Regions from separate parts of the Collinsella sp. CLA-ER-H5 genome, predicted to be linked through region 1. Evidence: predicted binding sites of a transcription regulator. Region 1 holds the regulator's gene; the other holds the start of a gene.

What was found. Region 1 encodes NrdR, which represses ribonucleotide reductase genes. Its sites were predicted from a motif close to AAACACNATATATNGTGTTT; they were not measured.
Region 2: the regulator NrdR is predicted to act here: its motif matches at 6,368-6,387, upstream of nrdD (anaerobic ribonucleoside-triphosphate reductase).

Annotation. Positions count from the first base shown of each region.
Region 1 covers NZ_JBBNLR010000023.1:7,640-23,352, forward strand. Annotated here, with positions in the region: gene AAAX31_RS08440 (lantibiotic ABC transporter permease) at 1-730, opposite strand, end outside; gene AAAX31_RS08445 (hypothetical protein) at 736-1,506, opposite strand; gene AAAX31_RS08450 (lantibiotic protection ABC transporter ATP-binding protein) at 1,503-2,231, opposite strand; gene AAAX31_RS08455 (CDP-alcohol phosphatidyltransferase family protein) at 2,620-3,324, shown strand; gene AAAX31_RS08460 (FHA domain-containing protein) at 3,390-3,824, shown strand; gene AAAX31_RS08465 (MerR family transcriptional regulator) at 3,828-4,712, shown strand; gene AAAX31_RS08470 (adenine phosphoribosyltransferase) at 4,749-5,279, shown strand; gene AAAX31_RS08475 (NlpC/P60 family protein) at 5,312-6,433, shown strand; gene AAAX31_RS08480 (DegV family protein) at 6,613-7,479, shown strand; gene AAAX31_RS08485 (DUF1836 domain-containing protein) at 7,552-8,163, opposite strand; gene AAAX31_RS08490 (FAD-dependent oxidoreductase) at 8,318-9,298, opposite strand; gene AAAX31_RS08495 (glycosyltransferase) at 9,374-10,675, shown strand; gene dut (dUTP diphosphatase) at 11,130-11,573, opposite strand; gene nrdR (transcriptional regulator NrdR) at 11,578-12,021, opposite strand; gene AAAX31_RS08510 (LysM peptidoglycan-binding domain-containing protein) at 12,073-12,525, opposite strand; gene lexA (transcriptional repressor LexA) at 12,686-13,330, shown strand; gene AAAX31_RS08520 (heparan-alpha-glucosaminide N-acetyltransferase) at 13,330-14,034, shown strand; gene hflX (GTPase HflX) at 14,019-15,308, opposite strand; gene miaA (tRNA (adenosine(37)-N6)-dimethylallyltransferase MiaA) at 15,308-15,713, opposite strand, start outside.
Region 2 covers NZ_JBBNLR010000010.1:39,536-55,248, reverse strand. Annotated here, with positions in the region: gene AAAX31_RS05250 (membrane dipeptidase) at 1-289, shown strand, start outside; gene AAAX31_RS05245 (SprT family zinc-dependent metalloprotease) at 364-1,140, shown strand; gene folB (dihydroneopterin aldolase) at 1,147-1,632, opposite strand; gene AAAX31_RS05235 (HD domain-containing protein) at 1,676-2,257, opposite strand; gene folE (GTP cyclohydrolase I FolE) at 2,259-2,816, opposite strand; gene nrdG (anaerobic ribonucleoside-triphosphate reductase activating protein) at 2,883-3,464, opposite strand; gene nrdD (anaerobic ribonucleoside-triphosphate reductase) at 3,891-6,113, opposite strand; tRNA gene AAAX31_RS05215 (tRNA-Val) at 6,746-6,820, opposite strand; tRNA gene AAAX31_RS05210 (tRNA-Gly) at 6,824-6,899, opposite strand; gene AAAX31_RS05205 (glycoside hydrolase family 13 protein) at 7,032-8,765, opposite strand; tRNA gene AAAX31_RS05200 (tRNA-Gly) at 9,102-9,177, opposite strand; tRNA gene AAAX31_RS05195 (tRNA-Cys) at 9,220-9,293, opposite strand; tRNA gene AAAX31_RS05190 (tRNA-Gly) at 9,328-9,403, opposite strand; gene AAAX31_RS05185 (anti-sigma factor antagonist) at 9,509-10,255, opposite strand; gene AAAX31_RS05180 (SpoIIE family protein phosphatase) at 10,334-12,679, opposite strand; tRNA gene AAAX31_RS05175 (tRNA-Leu) at 12,739-12,828, opposite strand; gene AAAX31_RS05170 (dipeptide ABC transporter ATP-binding protein) at 13,421-14,449, opposite strand; gene AAAX31_RS05165 (ABC transporter ATP-binding protein) at 14,449-15,540, opposite strand; gene AAAX31_RS05160 (ABC transporter permease) at 15,543-15,713, opposite strand, start outside.

The sequences.
Region 1 (15,713 bases):
TAGCGAGCGCAGTCGTGAGGAGAGGGCCCGCCGCGCGTGCGGCGTCGATGAAGGCCTCCACCCCGAGCGACCCCAAGCGCGCGGGCCAGGCGAGCGGCACCCAGCTCAGGGGCGTCGCCAAGGCACCGGTGAGCTCGCCAGTCATGAGGCCGTGAGCAAGTCCGCCCACTGAGAAGAACGCGAGGAGCATACCCGCCGCGCCGGCGCCGATGGCGGCGTTGCGGCCGAGGCGCAGGGCCACGCCGAGCCCCAGCGCGTAGAGGGGCAGGCTGCCCAGCACGATGCCCGCCCAGGCGGCCGCAAGCGGAGCGGGCCCGAGCGGCAGGCGCCCGGCGACGGCGAGCACGGCCCCGAACACGCCGAGCGCCACGGCCAGCGCGCCCGCGCCGAGCGCCGCAAGGGCGAGTAGCTTCGCCGCGACGGCGCGCCCGCGCGAGGGGACCGCCGTGAGGTTGGCGAGGCGCCCGGCAGCGCGCTCGTCGTCTACGGCGAGCCCGCAAACGATGGCGGACATGAGCGGCATGAGGGCGCCGAGGAACTGGACGTAGGCGTCCGCGCCCAGCGCCGGGTCCCATCGGGCTATGGAGAAGTACTCGCCGCAGGCAAGTCCGGCTGCCAGGCCGCAGACGAGGTGCACCGCCGTGAGCGGGGAGCGCGTCAGGCGCAGGGCCTCGGAGAGCAGGGCCCGCGAGAGAGTCATGCGCGGCGTCGGGTCGGAGAGTCGTGTCATGGCCATCACCTCTCCTCGGAGCGCGCGAACCAGGCCGCGCCCGCCGCCGTGAGCGCGGCGAACGCGAGCGCGCTGACCGCAAGGCCCGCCAGCGTAAGCATGCCGTCCGCCGCGAGCGCCCCGCCGAGCGCCATGTCCGCCGCGAGTGGCTCGCCGCTCGGCAGCACGGGGATGAAGCTCGTGGGGATGACCATGCTCGCCGACGGCGGAAAGAGCTGCGGCAGCGGCACCAACGACCAGGCGAACCCGCCCACGAGCTGCGCGGCGAGCGGGCAGAAGATGCCCGCGAGCATTCCGAGCCGCGCCGTGAGGAAGAGCCCTGCGGGGATCATCCACGCCGCAGTCACCGTGTTGGCGAGCGCGCAGAGGAGCATCGTGAGCGTGCCCGCGGCCGTGAGGCCCTGCGAGGAGAACGCCGATCCCGCGAGGTAGATGCCGAAGACCACGAGGTTCGAGAGCGTGCAGAGCGCGAGGCACCAGAGCGCCTTGGCCCACCAGGCGCGCCCGAGCGGGAAGCCCAGGCCCAGAAGCCCCCGCATCCGCGTGCGAGCGTCCGCCCGCGCGACGCACGCCACCACGAGCGAGAGAGACACAGGCAGGAAGAGCGCGTACCAGTAGTTCCACGCGCTGAAGATCTGCACGCCCCGGTAGGGCATCGCGCCGAGCAGCGGCATCGGCAGCGCCATGAGCACGGCCAGGCGAACCGGTGCCGCGTGGCGCGACTTCAGGGCCTCGGCGCGCAGGCCCGCGAGCAGGCCGCCTTTCTCGCCCGTCATGCCGCCACCTCCCCGCGTGCTCGTCGCCCTTCCCGGCAGAAGCTCATGAAGAGTTCCTCGAGGTCCTGCCCGGGCCGAAGCGCATCCTCGTAGGCGAGGCGCCCCCCGCAGATGATGCCGATGGTGTCCGCCATCTGCTGCACCTCGGAGAGGATATGGCTCGAGACGATCACCGTCGTACCCGCCGCCGCGAAGCCGCGGATCTGGTCGCGCAGCTCCTCGATGCCGATGGGGTCGAGGCCGTTGGTGGGCTCGTCGAGCACGAGCAGGCGTGGCCGGGCGATCAGCGCCAGCGCGAGCCCCAGGCGCTGCCGCATGCCCATCGAGAAGCGCCCGGCGCGCTTCTTCCCGGTGTCCGCGAGGTCCACGGCGGCGAGCACCTCATCTATGCGGCTCTCGGGAAGGCCCAGCAGCGTGGTGCGCACGCGCAGGTTCTCGCGCGCGGTGAGGTTGGGGTAGAGCGGCGCCTCCTCGATGAGGCTGCCGATTGCGTAGAGGTCCTCGCGGCGCCAAGCGTGCCCGGCAAAGAGGATCTCCCCGGCCGTCGGCCGCAGCATCCCGCAGATCATCTTAAGCGTTGTCGACTTGCCGGCGCCGTTGGGGCCGAGCAGCCCGTACACCTCGCCCTCGCGGATATGAAGGTTCACGTCGGCCACGGCGTCCTGCGCCTGGTCGCCGCGGCCGAAGCGCTTGGTGAGCCCGCGCGTCTCGAGCATGTAACCCATGGGTTTATCCTTTCTCTTCCGGGCGCGCGGGCCGATTCACCGTGCCCGCGCGTCTTACCTTTCGGGTTCACCATCCATGGTGGGGCGCGTTTCTAACGAAGCCGTAACGGCCGATGGGCTCTTTTGGTGCCAGCCAATCTCGACCCGCACGCATTTGCTTAAAGCAACAACTTTCCCGATCGATGTAATCACCGAATCAAAACGTGTACACCAGCCACCAAAGATGCCGAAAAATGTCGCTTTTGGAGGCTGATGTACACAAATGCAGAATCCAGCGCAGCCCAAAGGCGCCCTCCACATGTCTGGACTCTCTATGCTTACGCTGGATAGACATCGCTAGAACGGGTATAGTATCGAAAGTTTTGTCGTTTACCAGCGGGGGAGTCCTGTGGGCATCAAGAAGAAGATCAAAAAGGAGCTTATCGGCACTTCCGATTACCCGTCGAATAAGATCTTTACGATCTCCAATTTCATCACCTTTACGCGCCTGGTCCTCACGCTCGTCTTCCTGTACTTGTTTGTGACGGACAACAACCGTGTCGTCGCCATTGTCATCTATGCCATCGCGGCTTCCACCGACTGGATGGACGGTCAGATTGCCCGTATGACCAAAACGGTCTCGTGGCTCGGCAAGGTCATGGATCCCATCTGCGACCGTGCGCTGCTGTTTACCGGCGTGCTGGGCCTGGTAGTCCGCGGCGAGCTTCCCATCTGGGTCTGCGTGCTCATTATCGGCCGCGATATCTACCTGGGCATCGGCACGCTCATCGTGCGCCATTATCACCGTCGTCCCATTGACGTCGTCTTTCCTGGCAAAATTGCAACGGCGCTGCTCATGACCGGCTTCTCGCTCATGCTGCTTGGGTTCCCCGTCGTGGACGGCTGGCATCTGCTGCCTGCCACGTTCACGGCATTCCCGGGCCTCAACGGCAGCTCGGTGCCCCTCGGCATCTTCTTTGTGTATGGCGGCGTGATTTTCTCCATGCTCACCGCCGTCATTTACTCTGTTAAGGGCGGTATGGCCATTAAACAGGCCATCGCGCATCCCGAGGACGAGGACACCGACTTTCTCAACCCCGAAATCGAAGACTGATTCATTGGGGTATGATTACGTACGGTACATTTTTTGCGGCACGTCCGCGTTAGATAGGGGTTGTCATGGACAACAAGGTTAACAATATGCCTCAGAACGATAAGACCGCGGACGCTACCTGCGTTTTCCGTGTTCCTTCGAGCGATGTCACCGTTCCCGACCTTATGGCCAACGTGCGCATCACCGCTCCGGTTCTGTCCATCGTCAAGGGCCCGCAGACCGGAGCTGCCTTTGAGCTCGAGGACGACGTGACCACCATCGGCCGCGATCCCGCGAACGGCATCTTCCTCAACGACATGACTGTCTCGCGCAGCCACGCACGCATTATTCGCGAGGGCCTGGGCGCCCGTATTGAGGATCTGGGCTCGCTCAACGGCACCTGGGTCGACGGCGCCATCGTCAACGGTGCTCCGCTGCACGACGGCTCTTCCGTTCAGATCGGTACGTTCACGCTCATCTACCACGAGAGCACGCCGGAGCGCATCGAAACCGGTGAGTAGGTAATGGCCGAACGCAACTATCTGAGTATCGGCCAAGTCGTCAACCTTCTTCGAGGCGCATACCCCGATCTATCGAACTCAAAAATTAGATTTCTAGAAGATGAGGGGCTCATCACCCCTCATCGTACGCCTAAGGGGTATCGCCAGTACTCCAAGGAAGACGTTGACCGTCTCGAGGTCATACTGCACCTGCAGAAGACCCGCTATATGCCGCTCAACGTCATTAAGCAGCGCTTGGAAAACGCAACGGACCTTTCCACGTTGGCTTACGAGGTGGGTCTTCTGTCCGATGTTCCGCTTAAGACGGAGCCCAAGGAGACCAAGCAAAAGCTGCATCCTATCGAGACGATCCCCGACATGCTCGGTGTTGAGATTTCGTTTATCCGCTCCCTTGCCGAGAACGATCTAATCCGCATCATCAAGAGCCCGCAGAACCGAGAGCTCGTCGATGGCCGAGATTTCCCGATTATCCGTTACTGCTCGGAGCTGTCGCGCTTCCACATTGAGCCGCGTAACCTGCGTCAGTACGTATCGTCGGCAAACCGCGAGTCTTCGATGTTTGAGCAGGTTCTCGTGAGCATGCTCGGCATGGATACTTCCGATGACGAGCGCGACGCCAAGCTCGAGCGTGCTTTTAAGAAGCTGCACGACCTCACCGAGGGTGTGCACACCGCGCTACTTAAGAACCGTGTCTTTGAGTCGCTCAACGCCGTGGTCGAGGACGCTGACATCGATGCCCTCGATGAGGAGATCGCGCGTTCTGAATCCACCAAGGCTAAAAGCGATGGGGCAAGCGTCCCCGCGGTTGCCGCGCACGACGAGTCGCTCGTGCAGCCGTCCAAGGTCGTCGTCCCCTCGCATAGCTCGTCTGCTAACACGGACAAATAACCGCCGTTCACCCGGCAATCCATGAAAGGTCACGCCATGTACGACTTCGAATCTCATATCGTCGATATCCCCGACTATCCCGAGCCCGGAGTCGTCTTTAAGGACATCACGCCGCTCTTTGGCAATCCCGAGGCCCTGAAGGCCATGGTGGATGCCTTGGCCGAGCATTTTGCCGACATGGGCATTACCAAGGTCGTCGGCCCCGAGGCTCGTGGCTTTATGGTCGGTGTGCCCGTGGCCGTCGCCCTGGGTGCCGGCTTTGTTCCCGCACGTAAGCCGGGCAAACTGCCGCGCAAGACGGTAAGCGAGAGCTACGAGCTCGAGTATGGAACGGATTCTATCGAGATCCACGCCGATGCCATCAGCTCTAAAGATACCGTGTTGATTCTGGACGACTTGGTCGCGACGGGCGGAACCGTCGAGGCAACAGGTAAACTGGTGCGAGATATGGGCGCAAAGCTTGTGGGCTACGGTTGTATCCTCGAGCTTGCGTTTCTCAACCCGCGCAAGAAGCTCACGCCTTCTAACGAGGACGTTGAGCTCTTTAGCCTGGTAACGGTGGACTAGCCGCTACCCTTAGATACCGGAAAGGAAGCTACATGCGCACAGCAAATACGCACAAAAACATGGCACGCTGCGCTGCTACGGCAACCCTCGCTTGTGTTTTGGGCCTGGGCCTCGTGGCTCCGGCCTACGCCGATACCGCATCCGACCTTGCCGCTGCTCGAACTAAACTCGAGCAGATTGGCACCCAAACCCAGCAAATTCATGAAGAACTCTCCGCACAGACGCAGGAGCTTGATCAGACTGCAGGCGAGATCACGCAAAAGCAGCAAGAGATTGCCGAAGGTCAGGCAAAGCTTTCGAGCTATGTTGCCGGTGAGTACAAGACCGGCGGCCTGAGTCTCCTTCAGGTCCTGACGGGCGTCGACGATCTGGGCGACATGCTCAACCGTCTGTTCTACTACGGTAAGGTGTCCGACAAGCAGGCCCAGACCATTCAGGAGGTCAAGGACCTTAAGCAGCAGCTCACCGATAAGCAGACCGAGCAGGAGAAGAACGTCGCCGCGACGCAGAAGAAGGTCGACGAGCTCAATGCCCAGCAGGCTGAGGCCCAGAGTGTCGTGAACTCCCTGGATTCTCAGCTGCAGGCCGAGCTTGCTGCCGAGGCCGAGGCCAACGCCGCGCTGCAGGCCGGTATCAACGCCAGCACTGCCGAAAAGGCCACGGTGAGCAACGATACCGCCGGTACGACTGAAAACACCAACAATGGTGGCGGTACGACCAACAACGGCGGCGGCAACACGCCCGCGCCTACGCCCGCTCCTGCTCCCACGCCGCAGCCCGTGACGCCCGCTCCGACTCCGACGCCTTCCGCACCGAGCCAGTCCGTTGACGGCGGTTCCGTTGTTTCGCGCGCCTACAGCAAGCTCGGATACGCTTACTCTTGGGGCGGCATTGGTCCGAACAGCTTTGACTGCTCCGGTTTTGTAAGCTATTGCCTCACGGGCCGCTACTGCCGTCTGGGCACCACCGGCACTTTCATGGGTTGGACCCGCGTGTCCGATCCCCAGCCTGGTGATGTCGTGGTTAACTCTTACCACACCGGCATCTATATCGGTAATGGTCAGATGATTCATGCTTCCGACTACAAAACGGGCGTCATCATCAGCTCCGTCGCAGCCGGTATGAACAACAACTACATCTTCGTACGCTACTAATTTTATTACTGCAGCGAACGAACGTGGGCCTCGCGATCTTGAATCACGAGGCCCATTCTTTTTGCCCCAACCGTTTGCCATAAGATCAGTACGGCTATCTAGTATTCAAAACTAGATAGCCGTCCAATCAATCAAAAAGATGGCTATAATTGTTGGGGAACAATTAGAAAGGACCCTCAATGAGCTGGGCACTTATCTCCGATTCGAGCTGCAATCTTCGCGATTGGCAACCAACCGCACCTCATACCACCTTTGCATTTGCACCCCTTAAGATCCGAGTGGGGGAGCGTGAATTTGTTGATAACCTCTCGCTCGATGTTCACGAGCTCAATTGCGCCGTGCAGGCGGAGTCGAGCGCTTCTTCGAGCGCCTGTCCAAGCGTAGGGGAGTGGGCTGAACTTTTTAAGCTTGCCGACAAGACGATCTGCATGCCCATCTCGGAGGGCGTATCGGGAAGCTACAATGCCGCGGCCACCGCACGTGACATGGTGCTTGCCGAGGAGCCCAACCGCCAGATTCATTTGGTTAACTCACGAGCCGCGGGTGGCAAAATGGATCTGATCTTCTTGCTGTTCGACCGCTATCTTGCGAGCAACCCGGACGTTTCCTTTGAAGACGCCTGCGCTTACTTCGATAGTCTCGAGCAAAACAGCAAGATCCTCTTTAGTTTATGCAATTACGAAAACCTTGCGAAGGCCGGACGTATCCCCAAGGCGGCCGGAGTTATTGCCAACAAGCTCAATATCCGCATTTTGGGCACGGCGAGCGAAGCGGGCAAAATTGAACTCGTTGGGCACACGCGCGGCGAAAAGAAGATGCTCACCAAGATTGTCGACACCATGGAGGCCGAGGGCTTTACTGGCGGCGAAGTCGTTATCGACCACGTCGAGAATGAGACGGGCGCCCAGGCACTAGCCAGCCGCATTGTGGAGCATTGGCCCGGCTCTAAGACCATCATCATGCCCTGCAACGGGCTAGATTCTTACTATGCCGAGATGCACGGCCTCATCATCGGCTACGGCATGGGCGTGGCTTCGGGCCGATAATATCCAACTAGACAAACGTACGGGCGGGATAAGGAGCCTTGGCTCTTTATCCCGCCCGGTCTTATACCTCGGTTAGCTATTAAACCCATTGAACTTTAGGTAGCTCATCAGGTACGCCTTCGATACAAAAGACGAAACCGCACTGCGTACGAGCAGCGATTCGCGCGTAACCTGGTGTGCGGTATCGGGCACGGGAGTCTGCTCGACGGAAAACGCCGCACGAATCGATGCCTCAAGTTGATCGACTACATAATCGAAGGCCGTCGGAGCATCGTAGCTCAAGCGCTGAATATTAAAGAGCGCCTGAACCGCAGCGATGGGCAGCACCTGCTTAAAGATGCAAATGGCGATGAGACGCGCAATCTGCTCACGGCCATACTGCTTTTTAACCGGAGCAGGAATGAGGCCGACCTTCACGTAGTTATTGATCATCGAAGGCGTGATAACGGGCTGCTCAACGCAAATCGAAAGCGGCTCCATCCACAGCGCAACATATTCAATAACCTGATCGCGATAGAGCGTTACGTTGGGCAACTGGTCATAGCGTGGCAGGCTCAACGCGTTAAGTTTACCCACCATATCGGACTGAATAAATGCATCCGGCAGCACCGTCGGCTGAATATCCTCCGGCTTAATGCTGACCGATGTATCGGACATCGGGATAACATGTTTAACGTGGTTCATAAGGGTCCTCCGTTCGTTTACTATATTGTATTCTAGGTTATCTAGTTTTGCATACCACATAGCCGCTAAGTAAAAGTGGTTGGACAGCACATTGTTGCACCGTCCAACCACTATGTTTAAAGATAGCAACCTTACATAAGATATATTATCGTACTTATCCACGGAGAAATGCGTATGCGCTGGTTGCCGCTATGGCTCCATCAGAAACGGCGGTCACAACTTGGCGTAAACGCTTGGAACGGATGTCGCCAGCGGCAAATAGACCTGGCGTGCGGGTCGCCATGGATTCATCAGTCAGAATGCCGCCATCAGGCGCCAAATCAACTAGATGCTCAACAAGCTCGGTATGGGGTTGCGTTCCGGTAAAGACAAAGATGCCAAACGAGCCGGGCTCAAATGACTCGGTATGAGTCTCGCCGGATGCATTGTCCTTAAAGGTAATCGTCGTTGGCATGACTTCGCCGGAGAGCTCCACAATACTAGTTTGGTACCTAACTGAAATATTATCTTTTGCAAGAACTTTTTGAACCACACCATCGGGGGCACGGAACTGATCGCGGCGCAAAACGACGGTCACGCTGCTGGCAATTTCTGACAAGAACAGAGCTTCCTCACAGGCAGCATTGCCGCCGCCGATGACAAAGACCTGCTTGCCGCGGAAGAACATGCCGTCACATGTTGCGCAATATGAAACGCCACGACCGCGATACGTATCCTCGCCAACGAAACCAGCAGATCGCGGCGTGGCACCCATGCAAGCGATAACGCTCGAAGCCAGCGTATCGCCCATATCATGATGCACCGTAAACAGCGCTGTATCGGCATCGTAATCGATACCCGTAACCATGCTCCATGCAACCTGTGCTCCCAGGCCCTCTGCATGTTGCTGAAAACGCTCGCCGAGTTCGGCGCCACTCAAGAGCGGAATGCCCGGATAGTTCTCGACCTCATTGGTTGTGGCGATCTGCCCTCCCGACATGCCCTGTTCAATCACGGTCGTCGTTAGGTTGGAGCGCGCAGCGTAAATGGCGGCAGCATAGCCCGCGGGGCCGCCACCGATAATAGCAACATCGATCGGCTGATGGGTAGTCATGAAGAGACCTCCTGTCGAAAGATTGGCGTTCTTTGCGCTCATACCCAAATTTAGGCAAACGTGACACTCATGCACTACAATGATTCTTTGCAAAACAAAGATTAAGGGGAGTTATCGATGGATCAAACGCAGACGAGCGACGACGCTCCCCTGCTCACGCACAGCACTCCCCAATCGGAGCAAACCACGCTCTTGGCGAAGCAAAAACCTCTCGTGACCATCGTGCACGCCTCCGTCGGCTCGGGCCACAAAGCCGCTGCAAATGCGATTGCGCAGGCATTCGACCTCATCCGCGGCACCAATGGCATCCCCGAGGATGTTGAGATTGAAGTGCTCGATATCCTTGATTTTGGACGTATTAAATTCGACGGCAATAAGACCGCGGCTTCTTTTACGGGAGCCACGCGCCCCATTTACGACCTGACCTGGCGATATACGCTTACGGGGCATCTTCTCTGGGGTGGCGGCACGGCATGGTCGCGTATTATGTTCCCCGCCTTCAATGAATATGTCCGCAGCCGCAGGCCCATAGCCGTGGTTGCAACACACATTACGGCAGCCAATGTTGCTGTGGGCGCCCGCGTCATCACGGGTATCGATTACCCGGTCATCTGCGTACCAACAGACTATGAAGTCGAAGGCTTTTGGCCCCACAAGGACACCGACCTGTTCTGCGTAGCCAACGAATTTATGGCCGAGACACTTCGCCCCCGTAAGGTTCCCGAGACCAAAATCCGCATTACAGGCATCCCCATTCGCGCCGGGTTTGATACGGACTACAATCGCGAGGAAGAACTTGAGAAGTTCAATCTCCCCGCTGACAAGACCGTTGTGTTGGTGATGGCCGGTGCCAGTTTGCCTCAACCGTACGTTCGCTTTCGCGCGGAGATGGACCGCACACTCCCCTTCCTGCGCAGCTTCGAGGACATGCACTTTGTCTTTTTGCCGGGCAAGGACGAGGAATACGCCACCCGCCTCAAGACGCTCTTCGACGCCATGAAGCTCGACAACGTCACGGTTCTGGACTACGTGGACGACATGGCGGCCCTCATGCACGGCTGCGACCTGGCAATCCTCAAATCGGGCGGACTCACGGTCACCGAGTGCCTATGCGCACATCTGCCGATGATCCTGCTGGGCAAATCATACGGTCAGGAAAAGGCCAACACCACGATGCTCACCGGCATGGGCGCCAGCATGCATGTCACCACCGCACGTGAACTCATCGTGACGTTGCGCCATCTCCACGATCATCCAGAGTCGCTCAAGGCACTGCTCATCAATGGCGAAGTGCTGCGCCGCCCCCGCGCAGCCGAGGACATCGCCATCGCAGCCATGGAGCTCGTAGGCAAACCCCAAAAACGTAAACGAGCCTTCTGCCGCTTCTACTGGGGCGGAAAACCTGCTCATATCAGGTAGACGAAAGTCCGCTGTTCAGCGGGAGCCGCCCATATATCATTCCATGCTCAAACATTCTCGCTGCGCTGCGAAACTGCGCGTGGAACGATATATGGGCGGCTCCCGCTGAACAGCTACGTTTACTTACTAGCAGCTACTTCGGTATCCCCTCCATTAGAACCTGCAAAGGTAAAACAGGAAAATATAAATAGAGTTAGTCGATGCGACAAAGGAGGCATCCCTTTATCGCATCGGCTAACTAGAAAGATTGTTTTATGTCAAGCATGGAGCCCTTTCGCCTGAGCCCCATACATATCGTCCCGCGCGCAGTTTCGCAGTGAAGCGAGAATGTTTGAGCACGGGATGATATGTATGGGGCTCAGGCGAAAGCGGGATCCGTGCGCCCCTGCGAAGCGAGAATGTTTGAGCATGGAATGATATGTGTGAGAGGCGGGCGGGAGGAATACGAGCGTCCCTAGGCGACGCCGCTGGAGCCGAAGCCTCCTTTGCCTCGGTCGGTTTCGTCTAGTTCTTCTACTTCTACGAGGTTGACCGTGGGGACTTCTTGGATGACGAGTTGGGCTATGCGGTCGCCTTTGTTGATTTGGATGTTGTTCGTGGGGTCTAGGTTAATGAGGATGACTTTGAGTTCTCCTCGGTAGTGGGCGTCGATGAGGCCCGGCGTGTTGACTATAGACAGGCCCTGCTTGATGGCCAAGCCGCTGCGGGGCTGGACGAAGCCGGCGTAGCCATCGGGCAGGGCGATGGCCAGCCCAGTAGAGACCAGACGGCGTTCGAAGGGCTTCAGGACGCAGTCCTCGTTGGAGCGCAGATCCAAGCCGGCATCGGTGGGATGGGCGTATTTGGGAAGCTCGACGGTGGGGTCGAGACGCTTTATGTTGACGGTAATGTTGGACATGGAATCACCTTAGCTTGTCGAGCTCTAGCAGAAACTCATCGACGTCTTTGAAATCGCGGTAGACCGAGGCAAAACGGATGTAGGCCACCTTGTCGATCTTGGCCAAGCGCTTGAGCACCATGTCACCCAACTCATGGGACGTGACGGCCGTCAGCGTGCGAGAGCGCAGCTCGACCTCGATGTCGTCGATAATCTCATTGAGCTTCTTAGTGTCGATATCGCGCTTGATGGTGGCGCGCATCAAGCCGACGAGCAGCTTATTGCGATCGAACCGCTGCTTGGTTCCGTCTGACTTAATGACCTCGATTGGGTCTTCGCATCGCTCAAACGTTGTAAAGCGATAGTTACACGAGCAACATTCGCGACGGCGCTTAATGGTGTTATTTGACTCCTGCATACGAGAATCAACGACGCGGGTATGTGCCTTGCCGCATTTGGGACAGCGCATGGTACCTCCTCTTAAACGATAACAAGGGTACCATGCGCAGCGCGATAATGATTACGAACGAGCAGGAACCTTAAGATGCGCACCGGCGGCGAGCGAACCATGCTCCAGATGATTGACGTTACGGATCATGTCGGAAGTCTCTTGCGTGGAAAGGCCTTTGATAGGATATTCCTCGGCAAGCGACCAAAGAGAATCACCAGGCTGAACGCGAATAGTCTCGTAGGTAACGTTGGAAACGGACTCGGCATACGCGGCGTGACGAGCGCTAAAGACCGACGTAGCGAGGACAACGAAGAGCGTAAGCGCAACGGCAACGGCGACAATCGTCGGAACCTTCAGGGCAACGCGGGCCGGCGCAACTACAGCCTGCTGATTGCGAGCAGACTTTACGGTCAAAGGCTGAAAGCCGGAGCGGCCACCCTGAACAACCGTAAAAGTGGGTTCTGCAGGCGTCTCGAGTTTAAGGGCAAGGTTTCCCTGGACCATATTCGTTGCGTTCATCATGTTCTCCTCTCGCGTGTTTTGCTGAGAACAGTTTTATCAAGCCGCGCGGACAAAAATGTCTAGCGCGAGAACGAATGTTCGGTTATTATTATCTTCGAACAGTTGTTCCTGTCAAGCAAAATTCGAACATTTGTTTGACATGGGTAGAGAGGATGCCCTGATGGCTCGCAAAATTACCAAGCGTCAGCAGCAAATTTACGACTTCATCAAGGAATATCAGCAGGAGAAAGGTTATCCGCCCAGCGTGCGCGAGATGGCTTCTGCCGTGGGCCTTTCCTCCCCCAGCACCGTGCACGCCCATCTATCTGCCCTGGAGGCGCGCGGGCTACTCAAGCGCGATGCCACCAAACCGCGCGCCCTGGAACTCTTTAACGAGGACGGTTCCTCTGTCTCAATTTCTAAATCTGACGAGCCCACCGCACCTCGCGGAACGGTCTCGCTACCGCTCGTTGGTCGCGTCGCGGCTGGGATTCCCATTCTGGCCGAGCAGAATATAGAAGACACTTTTACTATCCCGACCGAAATCGCCACTGATCAGGGTTCCTTTATCCTTGAGGTGCATGGGAGCTCAATGATCAATGTCGGCATCTTCAATGGCGATTACATCATCGTCCGTGAACAAAAGAGTGCCATGAACGGCGAAATTGTCGTGGCCATGATTGATGGCTCAGCGACCGTCAAGACATTCTACAAGGAGCAGGGACGCGTACGCCTGCAGCCTGAGAATGACACCATGGAGCCTATCTATGCAACGAATCCCGTTATCTTGGGCAAAGTCGTCGGCTTGATGCGCCGGTTCTTGTAATGCAAAAACGCATCACCATCTTTGATACCGTCCGCGGGTTTACGATGATTTCAATGGCAGGTTTTCACGCTTGCTACGATCTCGCCTACCTGTACGACTGGGATATGCCCTGGTTTACCCAGACCGTCTTTCAAGACATCTGGCGCGCCAGCATCAGCTGGGTATTTTTGTTTATCGCGGGTTGGATGTGCACGCTCTCACGCAACAATGCCAAACGAGCGGCCAAGTACGCTGCCGCAGCTTTGGTCGTCTGGATCGCAACAACGCTCGTATCGGTCGACGATTCAGTGAACTTTGGCATCATTTATTGCATGGCGGCGTGTACCGCTGTGACAACCGTAGCACGACCGATGCTTAAGAAAGTGCCCAGCACGTGGGGCATTGCGATATGCCTCGCTCTCTTCGCGGCGACATGGGGCATCCCGAAATCGACCTATTCATTCCCCTATTTGGCGTGGCTAGGATTTCCCGGCCCCCGGTTTGTTTCAGGCGACTATTATCCAATCATCCCGTTCATATTCATGTATCTCACAGGATACTTTGCTGCGCGCACCGCTCAAAGATGCGAACATCCCGCCCCAAGCTGGGCCTACGCCAACCCCCTGCCGGCGCTCGCCAGCCTTGGACGTCATGCACTCCCCTTTTATCTGCTACATCAGCCCATCATACTGGGCATTTTGGAGCTCGCCTACTCGGTGCGATAACGCTCGAGCCGCGGTGCAATACGAGCCGGCAGTTTCGCCACAATACGAACGCCATCCTCAAGATATTCCTCGTGCAAAAGGGTCCCCTGCTCATGCACGACTGTGATGAGTGCACCTTCACGATATGGAATGTCGGCGGAAAGCAGCACATCGGTGGCGGCCGCCTCGCGAGCAATGCGATCGACGAGATCGTCGAGCCCCTCGCCCGTTTGGGCCGAGAACAGAACAGCTTCCGGATAACGACGACGGAAACTCAATCGATCGACGCTATCGAGAAGATCGATTTTATTGAACACCGTAAGCGTTAAACGCTCTCCGGCACCGATCTCATCAAGCACGCGGTCGACAGCCTCAAGCTGTCGCTCATAGTCCTCATCAGACGCATCCACGACTTTGAGAATTAAATCGGCACCCAACACCTCAGACAACGTCGATTTAAAGGCATCGACCAGACCATGCGGCAGCTTTTGAATAAAGCCGACGGTATCGGTAATCGTCATGCCGCGACCGCCAGGCAGGCGATATGAACGCGTCGTCGGGTCGAGCGTAGCAAACAGCTTGTCCTGCGAAAGTACCGTAGAGCCGGTCAGACGATTGAGCAACGTCGATTTACCGGCATTGGTATAACCGGCTAACGCGACGCGAAACGCCGGTGACTCAATACGACTCTTGGATTGAACATCACGACGCTGTTCAACCTGCTTGATCTCACGTCGAAGCGCAGCGATCTTATTACGAATGAGGCGACGGTCGACCTCGAGCTGACTTTCGCCCTGACCAAAGCGTGAGCCGATGCCGCCGCGCGTCTGTTCCTTGGCGAGATGGCTCCACATGCCGCGCAGACGAGGCAACAGATATTGAAGCTGCGCCAGCTGTACCTGTAGGCGTCCCTCACGCGTCTGAGCATGCAGGCCAAAGATATCCAAGATCAGTGCAGTACGATCGATAATCTTTACCGGCTCGCCCACGGCTTTCTCCAAATAGGATTGCTGCGAGGGCGTCAGGTCGTCGTCAAAAATAACGACATCGGCATCCATGCGATGTACCAGGCCGCACAGCTCTTCAACCTTACCGGAACCGATAAACGATTTAGGATACGGCTTTACCAAACGCTGCGATAAGCGTGCCACGCACTGGGCACCAGCCGTGTGGGCAAGGCGCTCCAGCTCATCAAGTGAGCGATCGAGCGGCCATGCATTGTCGCGCCATTCAACACCAACCAAAATGGCACGCTCGGGCTCGGGTGCCGTGGGAACAAGAGGAAAACGGGCCATTAGGCAGCCTCAATACGATGCAGGATATCCTCAACGAGCTCATCGATCGTACATTCATCCATATCAAACCACACGATACGGTCATCGCGCTTAAACCACGAAAGCTGACGCTTGGCATAACGACGCGAACGCATCTTGATGAGTTCGCGAGCCTCATCCATGCTCATCACACCATTGAAAGCATCGATGATCTCTTTATAGCCAATTGCCTGCATCGACGTCAGGGCATCTCCCAGCCCCTGGCCCATAAGACCGCGGACCTCATCGACAAGGCCCTGCTCAAACATCAGATCGACACGCAGGTTAATGCGCTCGTAGAGCACCTCGCGATTACGCGTCAGACCAAACCACAGAGCGTGATAATGCTCGCGCGGAACACTAAACTGCGACTTTTGCTGCGCATAG
Region 2 (15,713 bases), on a different contig from region 1:
CGTCGGCCTCAACTACTGCAGCGAGTTCCTTTCCAACGACGCAACCGACAAGACAGCCGCAGACGTCACCTTCGACCAGCTGGCGGCACATATCGAGCACTGGCTCGACCTGGGCGGCGAGGACGTCATCGCGCTCGGCGGCGACTGGGACGGTGCCACGGTGCCCGCCTTCCTCTCCGATGCCAGCAAGATGCCCGAGTTCCAGAACATGCTCTCCAAGCACTTTGGCAAGACCGTGATGCAGAAGCTCTGCAGCGATAATGCCCTTGCCTTCTTTGAGCGTTATTAATTTCACATCCCCTGAGCGGGCCGGCATGCCGAACGGTCGACATGCCGGCCCGTCCCCAATCTGAAGGACCACTTTTGACACAGCAATTTACGCTTTTCCTACCCCAACCGGATGGGACTCCCATCCCCGTCGTCGTTACCAAAAAGCGCGTCAAAAACTTCAACCTGCGCGTCACATCGAGCGGTGAGGTCCACGCCAGCGCACCGCTCGGCGCCAGCCGCGAGCGTATCGAAGCGTTTGTGAAGCGCAACAGCGCCTGGATTATCAGCCGGCTTGCCCAGCGCGAGCAACGTCAGGCGACGGCGCGAGAGCCGCTCAGCCCCTCGTCCATCATTGCACTTTGGGGCAAGCCCATCACGGTACAAGATGCGCTCGATCACAACTTTAAGTCACCCGCACCGCGGCCCAAACAAGCCACGTTCGCAAGCTTTATGGGTACCGACGAGCCAGACGAACGTCCGCAGGCCAAGTGGAACGCGCCCCTCGACGGCTTAACGCCCAGTGAGATCCAAGCCCATATTGACCAGCTCTATACGTCCGAAGTCACATCGGCGCTGCGGGATATGGTGCACGCATACGAAATCGCAATGGGTGTCGCCGTTTCCCGCGTTTCCGTGCGCAGCATGAAAACGCGCTGGGGATCATGCACGCCCAAAACCGGCGCCATTCGCATCGCACGAGAACTTGCCGCCTACCCCGTCGAGTGCCTTGACATGGTTGTCGCCCACGAGCTCGTCCACTTGCTCGAGCCAAGCCACAATCAGCGGTTTCACGCCCTGCTCGACACGTACTGCCCCAACAATAGAGCACTGTCCCAGCGGCTCAAGCAGCCACCCATAGAGACATATTAGAACCGGTTAGCGCACGCGCTCGATCTCGACACCGCAGCTTGCCAGGGGAAGACCGACGGGCGCCCAAGGCTTATCGAGCTTAACGCGCACGCCAAGCAGCAAGGGGTAACGACGCAGCAGCATCGAGGCCACACCCTCAGCTGCAGCCTCGATGAGCTTAAACGTATGCTCGCGCAGATAGCCATCGACATCGTGGCACACCGAGCCATAGTCAATCGAGGCGTCCAGGTTATCGTGCTCCCCCGCTGCACGCAGGTCGGCATAGAGTACCAAGGACACGATGAACTTCTGGCCCAGCGCGTTCTCTTCGGGATACACGCCGTGGTTGGCAAAGACCTCGAGACCGTCGATAGTAATGCGGTCAGCATGGCGCAGATCGTCATAACTCACGTGGGGCACCGCCGTTGCGGTGGATATTTCGCCCCTTCCACGGCGGGCGAGCTCGGCGCCTTCAGTCTTGGTTGCATTCTCGGGCAGTTTCTTGTTGCTCATCGCGATCGTCTCCTTCGTTTAGAACCCCGACCGCGCAAACTAACTACACGCGAATCGACAGGTTCTTTTTATCATCGCTCCAGTTGCAAGCATTGCGCGCGGGGCATGCAAAGCAGGCGCGCGACGCTTTGTCGGCTGCATAGAGCAGACGCTCAAGCGGTTGGCTGTTCACACGCAGCTTTCGATGGCCCAGAATGGCCGTCTTAATGGCTGCGGCATCGGCCGGCTCAAACGCCACATCATCGGGCATGCCGCCGAGAATCGCATCAGCGACGCGTTCGCTTGCAACATCATGGGATATACCCGATTCATACTGTTCATCTTTGCCGATATCGTGAAGAAGTGCCGTGGCGTAGATGACCTCACGGTCAAATTCGAGCTGTTCCTCGAGATTCTTGATCCACATAATGCGAGCGACATCGAGAAGATGGTCAATACCGTGGCGGCAGAAGATGCGCCCCGATTCCAACTGTGCAATGTTACCCAGGTGCCGCCGGAACAGCCCGTTGGCGCAAATGTAATCAATGCGAGGCATGGCACCAAAGGGAGCCAAGCCCGAAGCCATAAAGCCGCGACGCGACGTCCCCTCATCGGTCTTCGATGTAAAGTCGTTGACGACCCTCATGCTAACGGCCCAGCATCCTAAAGAACCGCTCCTCGAGCGCGGGATCAGTCTCAAAGACGCCGCGGCGAGCGAGCGTCACGGTCTTGGTGCCGGGCTTTTGCACGCCGCGCATGGTCATGCACATATGCTCGGCTTCCATGAGCACAATCGCTCCCTGGGGAGCGAGATAATCCATGAGAGCGTCGGCAACCTGCGCACACAGCTGCTCCTGCAGCTGCAGACGGCGGGCATAAACCTCAACCGTGCGGGCGAGTTTGGAAAGCCCAGCCACCCGACCGTTAGGGATATAGCCAATGGCGGCCTTGCCATAAAACGGCAGCAGATGGTGCTCGCACAGCGAGTAGAACGTGATGTCGCGCTCGATAACCAAATCGTTCGAAGCGACGGCAAAGGTTTTGGACAGGTGCTCCTCGGCACTCTGGTCCATACCGCCGGCGATCTCACCATACATACGGGCAACGCGCGCCGGGGTCTCCAGCAGGCCCTCACGAGTTGGGTCCTCGCCTATGCCCTCAAGCAACAGCTTAATGGCGGCCTCGACTTTTTCCTGATCGACCATCTGGGCCTCACTTTTCCGATTTTGCGTTCGCGCTATGGTACCACGCCCTTTGGCATCGGCCACAAGCTACATAGTATGGGTCGAATAGACCGGATCGTCCCGCCAAAGCTCCACAGCGTCGCAAAGCGCAACGCCCTCGCGCACAGCACGGGCGCGCGTGGCGTTCATATCGATCACACGCTGGTTACTCGAGCCCCTAAAGCGCAATGAGATATCGTACAGATCCTGAACGAACGGGCCGTCCACCAACATGTCGAGGCAGGCCAGGATACGGTTCGTCACCTCGGTATGATGACGGCCACCCGGCATAAGCTCCTCGAGCACGTCGCCGGTAAAGCACCAAATGGTCTTGCCCGACCCCGCGGGATAGGCCGCACGCACGCGTTCGATAAAGTCAACAAGCCCCACCTGATTCTCGGGCTCCATAGGCTCGCCGCCCAAAATCGTCAGGCCATCAATAAAGGGATGGTCGAGACTCTCGATAATCTTGTCCTCGACGGCACGGTCGAACGGCTCACCCGCAGCAAAGTCCCACGCGACAGAGTTAAAGCAGTTCTTGCACCCACGACGGCACCCACTCACAAACAGAGAAGTACGAACGCCTTCCCCATCAGCAATGTCGAAATACTTAATGTTCGCGTAGTTCATAGGTAACTCTCCCGGGAGGCCGGGACATATCATCCCGTCCTCAAACATTCTCGGCCTTCGGCCTGCGAAACTGCGGGCGGGACGATATGTCCCGGCCTCATGCAAAGGGTAACTCAATGAACGAAGCGAACATCGAGTATAGGGTTCGAGGTCCAATAAAAACTTTGTTGCAGCTCAACCGCCATCGCAAGCAAAGCGTTGTTGCAAGTCAACTCATTTCCGCTAAGAACTTCGAGGAGTGAGCAGGCCGCATGCTGCATCTCAGCTACATCAACTTGGCTGCCCCGTAGCGAGGCCCCGGGCCTTTGCTCGATATGAGTTCCGCACGAACAGGAGGCGCCAGTGGCGCCTCCGTCGTGAGCCAGGACTGTCCGAAATAGCGAGTAAAGGCCCGGGGCCTCGCTACGGGGCGGCCTGGGATGGTTATTAGAGATGCAGCACGCGGTCGCGGATCTCCTCGGTTCGACCCTGGTTCCAGAACTGGGTACCGATGTAACCGCACGTGCGACGGGCGACATTCATCTTCTCCTGGTCACGATTGCCGCAATTGGGGCACTCCCACACCAGCTTGCCGTCATCCTCGACAATCTTGATCTCACCGTCGTAGCCGCACACCTGGCAGTAGTCGCTCTTGGTGTTGAGCTCGGCGTACATGATGTTGTCGTAGATGTACTGCATCACGCGAATGACAGCCTTGAGGTTGTCCTGCATGTTGGGAACCTCGACGTAGGAGATGGCACCGCCCGGCGAAAGCTGCTGGAACATACCCTCGAACTTGAGCTTGTCGAATGCGTCGATCTCCTCGGACACGTGGACGTGGTAGCTGTTGGTGATGTAGCCCTTGTCCGTCACGCCCGGGATGATGCCAAAACGACGCTGCAGGCACTTGGCGAACTTGTAGGTCGTCGACTCAAGCGGGGTACCGTACAGCGAGAAGTCAATATCGCTTTCGGCCTTCCACTCCGCGCACTTGTCGTTCATGCGCTGCATGACGGCCATGGCAAAGGGCGTGCCCTCCTTCTCGGTGTGGCTGTGGCCCGTCATGTACTTAACGCACTCATACAGGCCGGCATAACCCAGACTAATGGTGGAGTAACCGCCCACGAGCAACTTGTCGATCGTCTCGCCCTTCTTCAGGCGGGCGAGGGCACCGTACTGCCAAAGAATCGGTGCGGCATCCGAAAGCGTACCCATCAGACGCTCATGACGGCACAGCAGGGCGCGGTGGCACAGCTCAAGGCGCTCGTCGAAGATCTTCCAGAACTTATCCATGTCCTGATGCGAGCTCAGCGCGACATCGGGCAGGTTGATGGTCACAACGCCCTGGTTAAAGCGACCGTAGTACTTGGGCTTGTTCGGGTCATAGTTCAGCGCGTTGGCCACGTTGTTAAATCCGTTACCGGAGCGGTCGGGCGTCAGGAAGCTGCGGCAACCCATGCAGGTATAGCAGTCGCCGTTGCCCGCGGTCTCGCCCTTCGACAGCTTGAGCTCGCGCATCTTCTTCTCGGAGATGTAGTCGGGCACCATGCGCTTGGCGGTGCACTTCGCAGCCAGCTGAGTCAGGTAGAAGTACGGGGAATCCTCGTGAACGTTATCGTCCTCGAGCACGTAGATGAGCTTGGGGAACGCCGGGGTGATCCACACGCCGGCTTCGTTCTTAACGCCCTCATAGCGCTGACGAAGCGTCTCCTCCACAATCATGGCAAGGTCATGCTTCTCCTGGGGCGTACGGGCCTCATTGAGATACATAAAGACCGTCACGAACGGCGCCTGGCCATTCGTGGTCATAAGGGTCACGACCTGATACTGAATCGTCTGAACGCCGCGACGGATCTCGTCACGCAGGCGGTCCTCAACAACCTCGCGGACCTTTTCGGGAGATGCGGAAACGCCGAGCTCCTCGAGCTCGCGGGCGACCTCGCCGCGAATCTTTTGACGGCTCACCTCGACGAACGGGGCAAGATGGGTCAGCGAAATCGACTGGCCACCGTACTGGGAGGAAGCAACCTGAGCGATGATCTGCGTCGCGATGTTGCAGGCAGTCGAGAAGCTGTGCGGCTTCTCGATCAGCGTGCCCGAAATAACAGTACCGTTCTGGAGCATATCCTCCAGGTTCACCAGGTCGCAGTTATGCATGTGCTGGGCAAAGTAGTCCGAATCATGGAAGTGAATCAGACCCTCATTGTGAGCATCCACAATCTCCTGGGGCAGCAGCACACGCTGGGTCAGGTCCTTGGAGATCTCGCCGGCCATGTAGTCACGCTGAACGGAATTGACGGTCGGGTTCTTGTTGGAGTTCTCCTGCTTGACCTCTTCGTTGTTGCACTCAATCAGCGACAGAATCTTGTCGTCGGTCGTGTTCTTCTGGCGCTTCAGGCTCTGAACATAGCGATAGATGATGTAATGGCGAGCGACCTCATAGCAGTCGAGACGCATAATCTCGTCCTCGACCAGATCCTGAATCTCCTCGACCGACACGGTGTGGCCCGCGTTCTCGCATGCCTCGGCGACGTTTTGTGCCGCGTAAACCACCTGGCGGTCGGTAAGACGAGAGCTCTCCTCGACCTCCAAGTTTGCGGCGCGGATGGCATTGACAATCTTATCGATGTCAAAGACAACCTCGGTGCCGCTGCGCTTGATGATCTTCATCCTCTTGCCTCTTTCGCGTCGAAATCGTATTGCGCTTCAGAGCCAAACGATGCCCGGCAGGGCTTGCCCCTGTCTTGCGGCGCCGTCGCGCAATCTGTGTTTTCGAAAACCATAGGCCCTCATGCGGACAATCCTCGCAGCCAATCAAGGGGCTCGAAGATCCATCCAAATGGGGCGAATAAGGTCCTCGTTCTCTGTCCGCCATCTATCATACGACAAAGAGGCATCTATATCCTGTATTCTTTTTTTAGGTCAAACACAACATATAGTGTTTCAGCAGGTCAAAGCAATTAGTCATTTTGCAGACGCATTAATTATGAGGGGTTCTTGGCAAGTCGGTAAAACGTTACCAACACGGCTACCTGCATGGCAGTTATAAAACCCCCTTAGTCAAGCCGCTGACAAATCCTACCAAAACCAAGCCGCTCACGCCAAAAGAATCCAAAAGATTATGCTTGACCAACATGTTGCGGTCACGGTCGGCCAGGACGTATGCAACCTGCCGGCACCTCTACGGGATGCGAAGACCATCGCGTACAGACCTTGGATCAATATTTGGTGGTTATTTGGCGGCGTGCTTGGCGGCATAAAACAAAACAGCCCAGAGACATAGCCTCTGAGCTGCGAACATTTGGTGGGCGTTAGAAGATTTGAACTTCTGACCTCTTCCGTGTCAGGGAAGCGCTCTCCCCCTGAGCTAAACGCCCAAATGGAGCGGACAACGGGGCTCGAACCCGCGACCCCAACCTTGGCAAGGTTGTGCTCTACCAACTGAGCCATGTCCGCCTGCGAGGATTTAATATACGGGATGGTCCACCCAAATGCAAGAACTTTTTTTAAAAAGTTTTGCGACGCTCTCGCGAGGGCATCAGTCGTCACGAAAGGCACGGACAAACGCAGGCTCGCAGCGAGATGCCCCTACATCTCACCGAGCATGATCCAGGCAGAGCTGTCCTGCGTGAGCCTGCCGTCTGCAAGCGGCGATGAGGTGAGCAGGACCCTGCCCGCCGGCAGCTCCACGGGTGCTGCACCGAAGTTCGTCACACACGTCCAGCCGTTATCGCGGCGATAGGCGATGACGCCGCCCTCAGCGCCCTCGGCACCATCCGCAAGACCGGTGCGCCCGTCAAGATCGAGCCACGCAAGATCGTTGGCGCACCCGCGCAGCTTGCGCCGCAGCCAGAGGGCGTCACGATAGAGCGCAAGCATCGATGTCGGGTCCACTTCTTCCCTATCGGCAGCATAATCGGAAAACCATGCAGGCTGCGGCAGATGGGGCGCCGCATCGGCGTCTGCCGGCGAAAACCCAAACGATCCGCCATGCGCGGGATCGTCCGCCGCCACCCACGGCAGGGGCACACGACAGCCGTCGCGCCCCTTCTCACGCTTCGGTCCGTGCGTATTGGTCGCAGTAGGGTCTTCGAGTGCAGCCCACGGGATATCAGCCACCTCAAAAAGGCCGAGCTCCTCGCCCTGATACACGTATGCCGAGCCCGGAAGCGCCAGTTCAAGCAAAAGGGCCGCCCGCGCGCGGCGCTCGCCGAGTTCACGGTCCTCGTCATAAGACGACCCGTCACGTAAGAGCCAGTCGAGCGCAATCTGGTGGTAGCGCGTCGCCTTGATTTGCGGCAGGGCATAGCGTGTCGCCACGCGCGGCACGTCGTGGTTGGAGAGTACCCAGGTCGAGGCGGAATCGGATTCGACGGCTGCCTTCAAGCCCTTCTCGATTGCAGTGTGCATGTCATCATAGGTCCAAGTGGCCTTGGCAAACTCAAAGTTGAATGTCTGGCCAAGCTCGCTGGAACGCGCGTAGAGATACTGGCGCTCGGGCAGCACCCACGCCTCGGCAACGGCGCTGCGTGGCGGATTATAGCGGTCGAACACGCGGCGCCACTCTCGATAGATCTCGTGGACCTCGTTGCGGTCCCACAGCGGATGGGTGCCGTCGTCAACCATGTCATCGCCCTCGGCGAGATGCCACCGGTCGAGGTCATCGCGGTCGAGATCCTTGGCGAGACCCTGCGCCACATCAATGCGAAAGCCGTCGACGCCTCGATCGCTCCAAAACGCCAGGACGTCGCAAAAGAGCGCGTGAACCTCAGGGCATGACCAGTCAAAGTCCGGCTGCTCGGGCGTAAACATGTGCAGATACCACTGACCGTCCGCAACACGCGTCCATGCGGGGCCGCCAAAGTTGGCATTCCAATTGGTGGGAGGCAGCTCGCCATGCTCGCCGCGACCATCGCGGAAGATATAACGGGCGCGCTCGGGCGATCCGGGGCCGGCGGCAAGAGCGGCTTTGAACCAGGGGTGCTGGCTGGATGAATGGTTGGGCACGATGTCGACGATGACCTTGATGCCGCGCGCGTGAGCCGCAGCGATCATATCATCGAAGTCGTCAAGCGAGCCGAGACGTGGATCGACATCGCAGTAGTCCGCCACATCATAGCCACCATCGACAAGAGGCGATGGGTAAAACGGGCTCAGCCAGATGGCCTCGATACCCAGCCGCTCAAGATAGTCCATCTGCTGGGTAATGCCCGCGATATCGCCCAGACCCGAACCAGTCGAATCCTTAAACGAGCGCGGGTAGATCTGATAGATCGCGGCATCGGACATCCATGAGCGCGAAGAGGACTTTTCTGTAGCCATGGGATAAGTCTCCCTTGCAACGAGGTTTTGCGAGATGCCCACGATGATACGCCCAAAGCGGACATTCGCGGCAAACAACGCCACAGCCACGCCCCAAAACGCTCGCTCCCTCTCGGGTTCGAACCTCCCGGGACAAATCGACCGATTAGTAAAAAGAACGGAAGACCCACTCCCCCGGCCACGACAGCGAGCGGGCTCCGGGTGCCCCAGGTTGCCGCGAAAGAGGAGGGAAGCGTACTTTATGTACGCGACCGACGATTGAGGGGCAAGATGGGGTGCCCGGGGCTCGCGCAGCGTCAACAAAAAACGCGGTTCGTTAGAACCGCGTAAGATAGTTGGAGCGGACAACGGGGCTCGAACCCGCGACCCCAACCTTGGCAAGGTTGTGCTCTACCAACTGAGCCATGTCCGCATATGTAAAACAAAACGGGCGCCGGAGCGCCCGGATGTTGCCTGGAGGCGAAGCCCGGATTCGAACCGGGGGTAAAGGCTTTGCAGGCCTCTGCCTTACCACTTGGCCACTTCGCCGAAAAAGGACCGCCTAAACGGTCCGGGAATGCAATGGAGCGGACAACGGGGCTCGAACCCGCGACCCCAACCTTGGCAAGGTTGTGCTCTACCAACTGAGCCATGTCCGCTTGCGGGTTATTAATTTACGCGAGTTGTCCAAAAGACGCAAGTACTTTTTTCAAAAAACTTGTCTGCCGCATGTTCTTAGTAGCCAAACGCGCTAAAGCGATTGGCTAGGCACACGATTCCAGCGCCCCGCTAAACAGCTTCACCATCTGCACGCGCGTGCCGGCGCCGTCCGTACGACGAGCAACCTCCACGTTATCGACGAGCATACGCATAAGCTTGATACCACGGCCGCGTTCTTCAGATGCGACCGGCTCGCTCGTTTCATCGATAGAATAGCCGGCACCTCGATCAAGCACCTCAACCACAACGCGATCGCCATAGGCCTGAACCGTCAGGACGCACCCGATACCGCCCGCATGGTCATAGGCATTACCCAGCGCCTCCCCCGACGCCAATGCGACATCGTAGCGCTCGTCACGGCGCAACGGAAGCGATTCAAGGAGTTCGGCGATGCGATGTCGGTAGTATGGAAGATTCTCGATACCCTGACGGACCTCGACGCTCTTACTCCAGCGAGGCAGCTCCCCCACCGGAATAGCGGGAATAGACTCCCGTGCCGGCCCCGCGACATGAAGGATATCGACAAGACGAGCAATCTCCAAAAAGCGAACAACTTCACCTGATGCATTGACGAGCGAAAGCAGGCCTTCTCGCCTCATGAGCTCACGAGCGCGCGTAAGCAGGAATGCCAAGCCCGTCGAATCGATAAAGCTAACAGCCTGACAGTTGATGACGACACGACGCACGCCGCGGCCAATCAAAGCATCCAACCGCCGACGCAGCGCAGGCACCGTGGCGATGTCGATATCGCCTGGTGGCGTCAAAACCGCTATGTCATTCCACTCATTCATACGACCATGGTTCCCCAAAAAAGCTCACTCGATGCATTCGTTTCCCCAACCGTACGGATTCAGCCCACCCAGCGTCGTCTATGAACGACCCCGTAAAAACTCAAGGGACACCAATGCAATGTCATCGTCCAGCGCCGATTCGGTAAATCGGTCAAGCTCGCCCAAGACCTTGCCGCAAATGCCCGACACGCCCTCCCCCGAAACAGAAAGCAGAAGGTCGCGCAAGCGCTGCTCGCCAAAGAACGCTCCGGTGCGGTCGCGGGCCTCAATCGTTCCATCCGTATACATGAAGAGCATGTCGCCGGGGGCGAACGTAAACACGCCCGTCTCGTACACCATGCTCTCAAAGGCACCGATTACGCCCGATTGGCATCCAAGCAGCTCGACCTCTCCCCCACGGGACTCGCCGCCACCCAGCGGCATCGACTCTGGCCTGATGACCATGGTCGGAGGATGGCCCGCCGAACAATACGTTGCGCGTCCGGCTTTAAGGTCAATCTTGGCGATAAAGGCTGTCACGAACGTCTCGACCCTCGAAAAGCCCATGAGCATGCTGTTAAGGGAGCGTGCCATGCGGGCCGGTCCAGCGCCCTCCCAGGCATATGCCGTCAGGGCCGTCTTGACGAGCGCGGACATCGATGCGGCCTCAATGCCTTTGCCAGACACATCACCCAGAATCATGACGGCGCAGTCGTCGGGAAGACGAATGAGCGTATAGAAATCGCCGCCGACCAACGCCGAATTCGTGGCAGACAGGTACACCGAATCGGTTGCGATACCCGGAACATCCCCCAGGGAATTTCTCATGCCGATCTGGAGGGTCTGAGCGATATGGCGCTCCTCGCGCTTTTGAGATTCGCCTTCGTAAATCAGTTCAAAGTCATGCGCCAAGTGCACCAAGTAGTCATATTCAAGGTCATCAATCGGCTCTTGGCTACCATCACGAAGCAGTAGCGCGCGCGTTGTCGGGCTCTTCGCAACAGAAGCAGGAACAATCGCGTCGTTACTGTGCTTGCCATCACCCTCAGAGCGCGGGCGCCCAGCCTCGATGCCGGAGTCGACGTAGAGACCTTGACAAGGCAGACCATGTACCCTAAGCCAGCCTCCCATAGGCATCGATTCGTCAACGCGAGTTATACGGACGTGTTTAAGGTCCTCGGCACTCGTGCCGCCCAAAACAGATGCCTCAAAGCCATCAGGGCCAGCCCCCAGACGTGCCGCCGGCGCCGTCGTGGAAAAGAATAGCTTCTCGGGATCGTCCGGCAAAGCAACGCGACTGCCGCCTTCAAAATCTATGACGTAGGAGTCCAGACTGGCGTCATACTCAACAGGACAAAAATGGCAGTTGAGCATATTGCAGATCTCGGACGATACCGCCTGGGTAGCCGCGGCGGAATCGTCTAGAAAGGTAAACAACTCATCACGTAAGACATTGAGCGAGCGGCCAAGCTCGGCCGTACGACGAGAGCGAAGGCTCGATGCCATGCCGACCAGCTGGATAGACAGGTAATCGCAAATGACCTCGAGTACATTAACGTCATAGGCGAGCGGTGCCTGGGGGCGTTTCCAACCAACTTCCAGCACGCCAAGGATCTGCGTACCGTAAAAAACGGGAAGACAAATCTCGCTGCGGTACGGAGGCATATCCTGCACGCGCAACAGGTGCTTAGAACGATTATCCAGGTCCATGAACATACCGGAGGCGGCCCTATCGCCCTCAAGGTCCTGTTGAATCGACAAGCGACAGGCACGCGACTCCCGAAGAACATACGTCGGAATACCAGCGCCATACGGCAAGAACTCGGGCAGGTAGCTGTCGTACAGCTCCTTGGAAACACCGCGTAGCTTAAAACCGCCGCTCTCAGAAAAATAGATAGCGGCACCCGAAGCATCGAGCGTTCCTACAAGCTGGTTCAAAACGGTATCAAGCAGGCTGGGTAACTCATCGGAGCCCACAGTGCTCATAATGACCGAGAGCGTGCCAGAGAGACGCTTGTTCGCCACTCTAAGCTCCGATAACGCACGTTTGAGTTGACGGTCGTGTGAATACTGTTCCTCGATACTGTGAAGCGCCACCAGGACACGTGGTGCGCGGCGCCCAAAGATGCGTGGAGGCGTTACGGAGCCCGCACGAACCAAGACGGGGATAAAGGAGCCATCGCTCAGCTTGAGCATCAGTTCGCTCTCGGAGCCATCAGTTTCAAATGGCAGACGATGTTCCGTCGCACGTTCAAAAGCGGACGAGTACAGGACGTCTTTAACATCTCCACCGATGACGTCGGCGCGTTCCTCGCACATCAAACCAAGTAAGCGATTATTCACATGCAGAATGGTTCCGTCGAGCTCACAGATGATGACAGCATCGCTCGTGATCTCGACTAGTTGGGCAACGTCTGCCCACTCGTTGCGTTCAAGCGTTTCCATCGTGGACCCCACCGTCTATCGGTAACAAAAAAGCCTCCGAAGAGGCTTCTCAAATGCGATGGTGTCGGAGGCGGGACTTGAACCCGCATGACCAAAAAGCGGTCACTAGCACCTCAAGCTAGCGCGTCTGCCAATTCCGCCACTCCGACATGCTATATTGTTGATTCACGGTTCGTTTTGTTGGACCCGCGCGTTCAACGAGGAAGATAATAACCTATGATTCGAGAACTGTGCAAGCACTTTTTTCAAAAAAGTTTACGAATTTGTAAATGCGCTGGTAGATCTATATGTTCGGCCCCGAATCGGTGTTGCCTCCCGGCGCGTCCTCGGGCATGAGCGATATTTTGTTGCGCACTTCGTGCTGCAAAATATCGCTCCCCCTGCGGAATGCGCCGGGAGGCAGCACCGATTCGGGGCCTGCAAATGCATACTTCAGGCACAGTTCTCAAACATGTTCTGGGGGCTGATGCAAATTTGGTGGCTCGGCTTTGCGGAGCCCTTATATAAAGAGGCCGGAGCTAAAGCTCCGGCCTCACTAACTTTCCTATTAGATTAAGTGAGCGATCAAGGAATCGCACATCCCACTGCCGAGTTACCGAAGGGCCCGCCCTGGCGTTGCTTTTCAGAACATCCCGCAGGACGCAAGAAACCCCCGCCGCACGAAGTGCGCAGCGGGGGTTTCTTGCATGTCCGAGGACGTTCTGAAAAGCAACGCCAGGGCGGGCCCGGACAAACAATCGACTACAGGTCGATGTGCGATTCCTTGATCGGGAACGGCTCGGCGAAGTGGCAGGCACAGCAGTGGCCCGGAGCAACTTCCTTAAACTCGGGAAGCTTCTCGGAGCAGATGCCCTGCGCGATCGGGCAGCGCGTGTGGAAACGGCAGCCGGTCGGCGGATCCAGCGGTGACGGCGGATCGCCGGCGAGGATGATTCGCTTACGGGTCTTCTGGATATCCGGATCGGGAACCGGCACGGCAGACAGCAGCGACTGCGTGTACGGATGGTGAGGCTCGCTATAGAGCGTCTTCCAGTCCGAAACCTCAACCATCTTACCCAGATACATAACGGCAACGCGATCGGAAATGTGCTGCACGACGGACAGGTCGTGAGCGATAAACAGATACGCGGTACCGAACTTGTCCTGGAGTTCCTTGAGCAGGTTCAGAACCTGGGCCTGAATGGACACATCCAGAGCGGAAACCGGCTCGTCGCAGATAATCAGCTTGGGCTTCAGCGCAAATGCGCGGGCAATGCCGACACGCTGACGCTGACCGCCGGAGAACTCATGAGGATAACGGTTGATGTGCTCGGGGTTCAGTCCAACGACGTCGAGAAGCTCGCGGACGCGCTCAATGCGCTCCTCCTTGGTGCCCACGCCGTGAATGGTCATGGGCTCGGAGACGATCTCACCGATGGTCATACGAGGGTTGAGCGAAGCATAAGGATCTTGGAAGATAAACTGCATCTCGCGACGCATGTCCTTGATCTCATGTTTGCTCATCTCGGCAACATCTTTGCCTTGGAAGAACACCTTACCGGCGGTCGGCTTGGTCAGACGCATGATGGTGCGGCCCGTGGTGGACTTACCGCAACCAGACTCGCCAACCAGGCCAAAGGTCTCGCCCGGATAAATCTCAAAAGAGATGTCATTTACAGCAGAGACGACACGCTTGGAAAAACGCTTGGCGAACATGCCGGACTCAGCGGGGAACTCCTTAGAGAGGTGCTCGACCTTCAGCAACGGAGTACGCTCGTTGGTATCTGCCATTACGCCTCGCCTCCCTTCTTGGAATCCTTGCGCGTACGGGACGTCTCAGGAGCGTTCTTGAGAAACTCGGGGTCACCGGAGTAGTGGCACGCAGAGTAATGACCAGACTCGGTGACAACGCGCTCGGGGCGCTGCTTGCGGCACTTATCGGTCGCATAGGGACAACGAGGCGAGAACACGCAGCCCTCGGGCAGGTTCATGAGCGAAGGCGGGTTGCCGTGAATCGGCGTCAGCGGCTTCTTCTCTTCGATGGCCTGCTCCGGGATGGAGCGGATAAGGCCCCAGGTATAGGGGTGACGGCTCTCGTAGAAGATTTCCTCAGCAGTACCGAACTCGACGGGACGGCCGGCGTACATAACCATGATCTTGTCGGCCATGTCGGCGACGACGCCCAGGTCATGGGTAATCATGATGATGGCGTTGCCGTTCTTCTCCTGCATTTCCTGCATGAGCTCGATAATCTGAGCCTGAATGGTAACGTCCAGAGCCGTCGTGGGCTCGTCGGCAATCAGAATATCGGGATCGCAGGCAAGAGCCATGGCAATCATGACGCGCTGACGCATACCGCCAGAGAACTGGTGCGGATACTCATTGACGCGCTTCTCGGGCTCGGGAATACCAACGAGGTCCAAAAGCTCGGTGGCACGCTTGAGCGCCTCCTGCTTGGAGTAGCCACGGTGCAGACGAAGGCCCTCGCCCACCTGCTTGCCGATCTTATAAACCGGGTTCAAGGAGGTCATAGGATCCTGGAAGATCATCGCGATATCGTTACCGCGAATGTGCTGCATCTCTTCCTCGGTCATCTCGAGGATGGAGCGGCCGCGATAGCGAACGTCGCCGCCCTCGATCTTTCCCGGAGGCATCGAGATAAGGCCCATGATGGTCATGGCGGTCACGGACTTACCGGAGCCGGATTCACCGACGACTCCCAGGGTCTCGCCGCGATCGAGCGTGTAGGAGACACCGTCGACAGCGCGAACGACGCCATCCTCGGTGTGGAAATACATCTTAAGGTCATCGACCTCGAGCAGGTGCTGGCCCTCGGGAACCGGCTGGTCCTTCAGGTCCACATAGTTCTTGTTCTTCTTCATCCTTATGCGTCCTTCATCTTGACGTCGAGGGCGTCGCGCAGACCGTCACCCAGCAGGGTGAAGGCGAGCACCGTCGAGAGAATTGCCAGACCGGGCATGATCATCATCCAGGGAGCAGTCAGAAGATACTGCTGACCGTCCTGAATCATGGAGCCCCACGAAGGCGTAGGCGG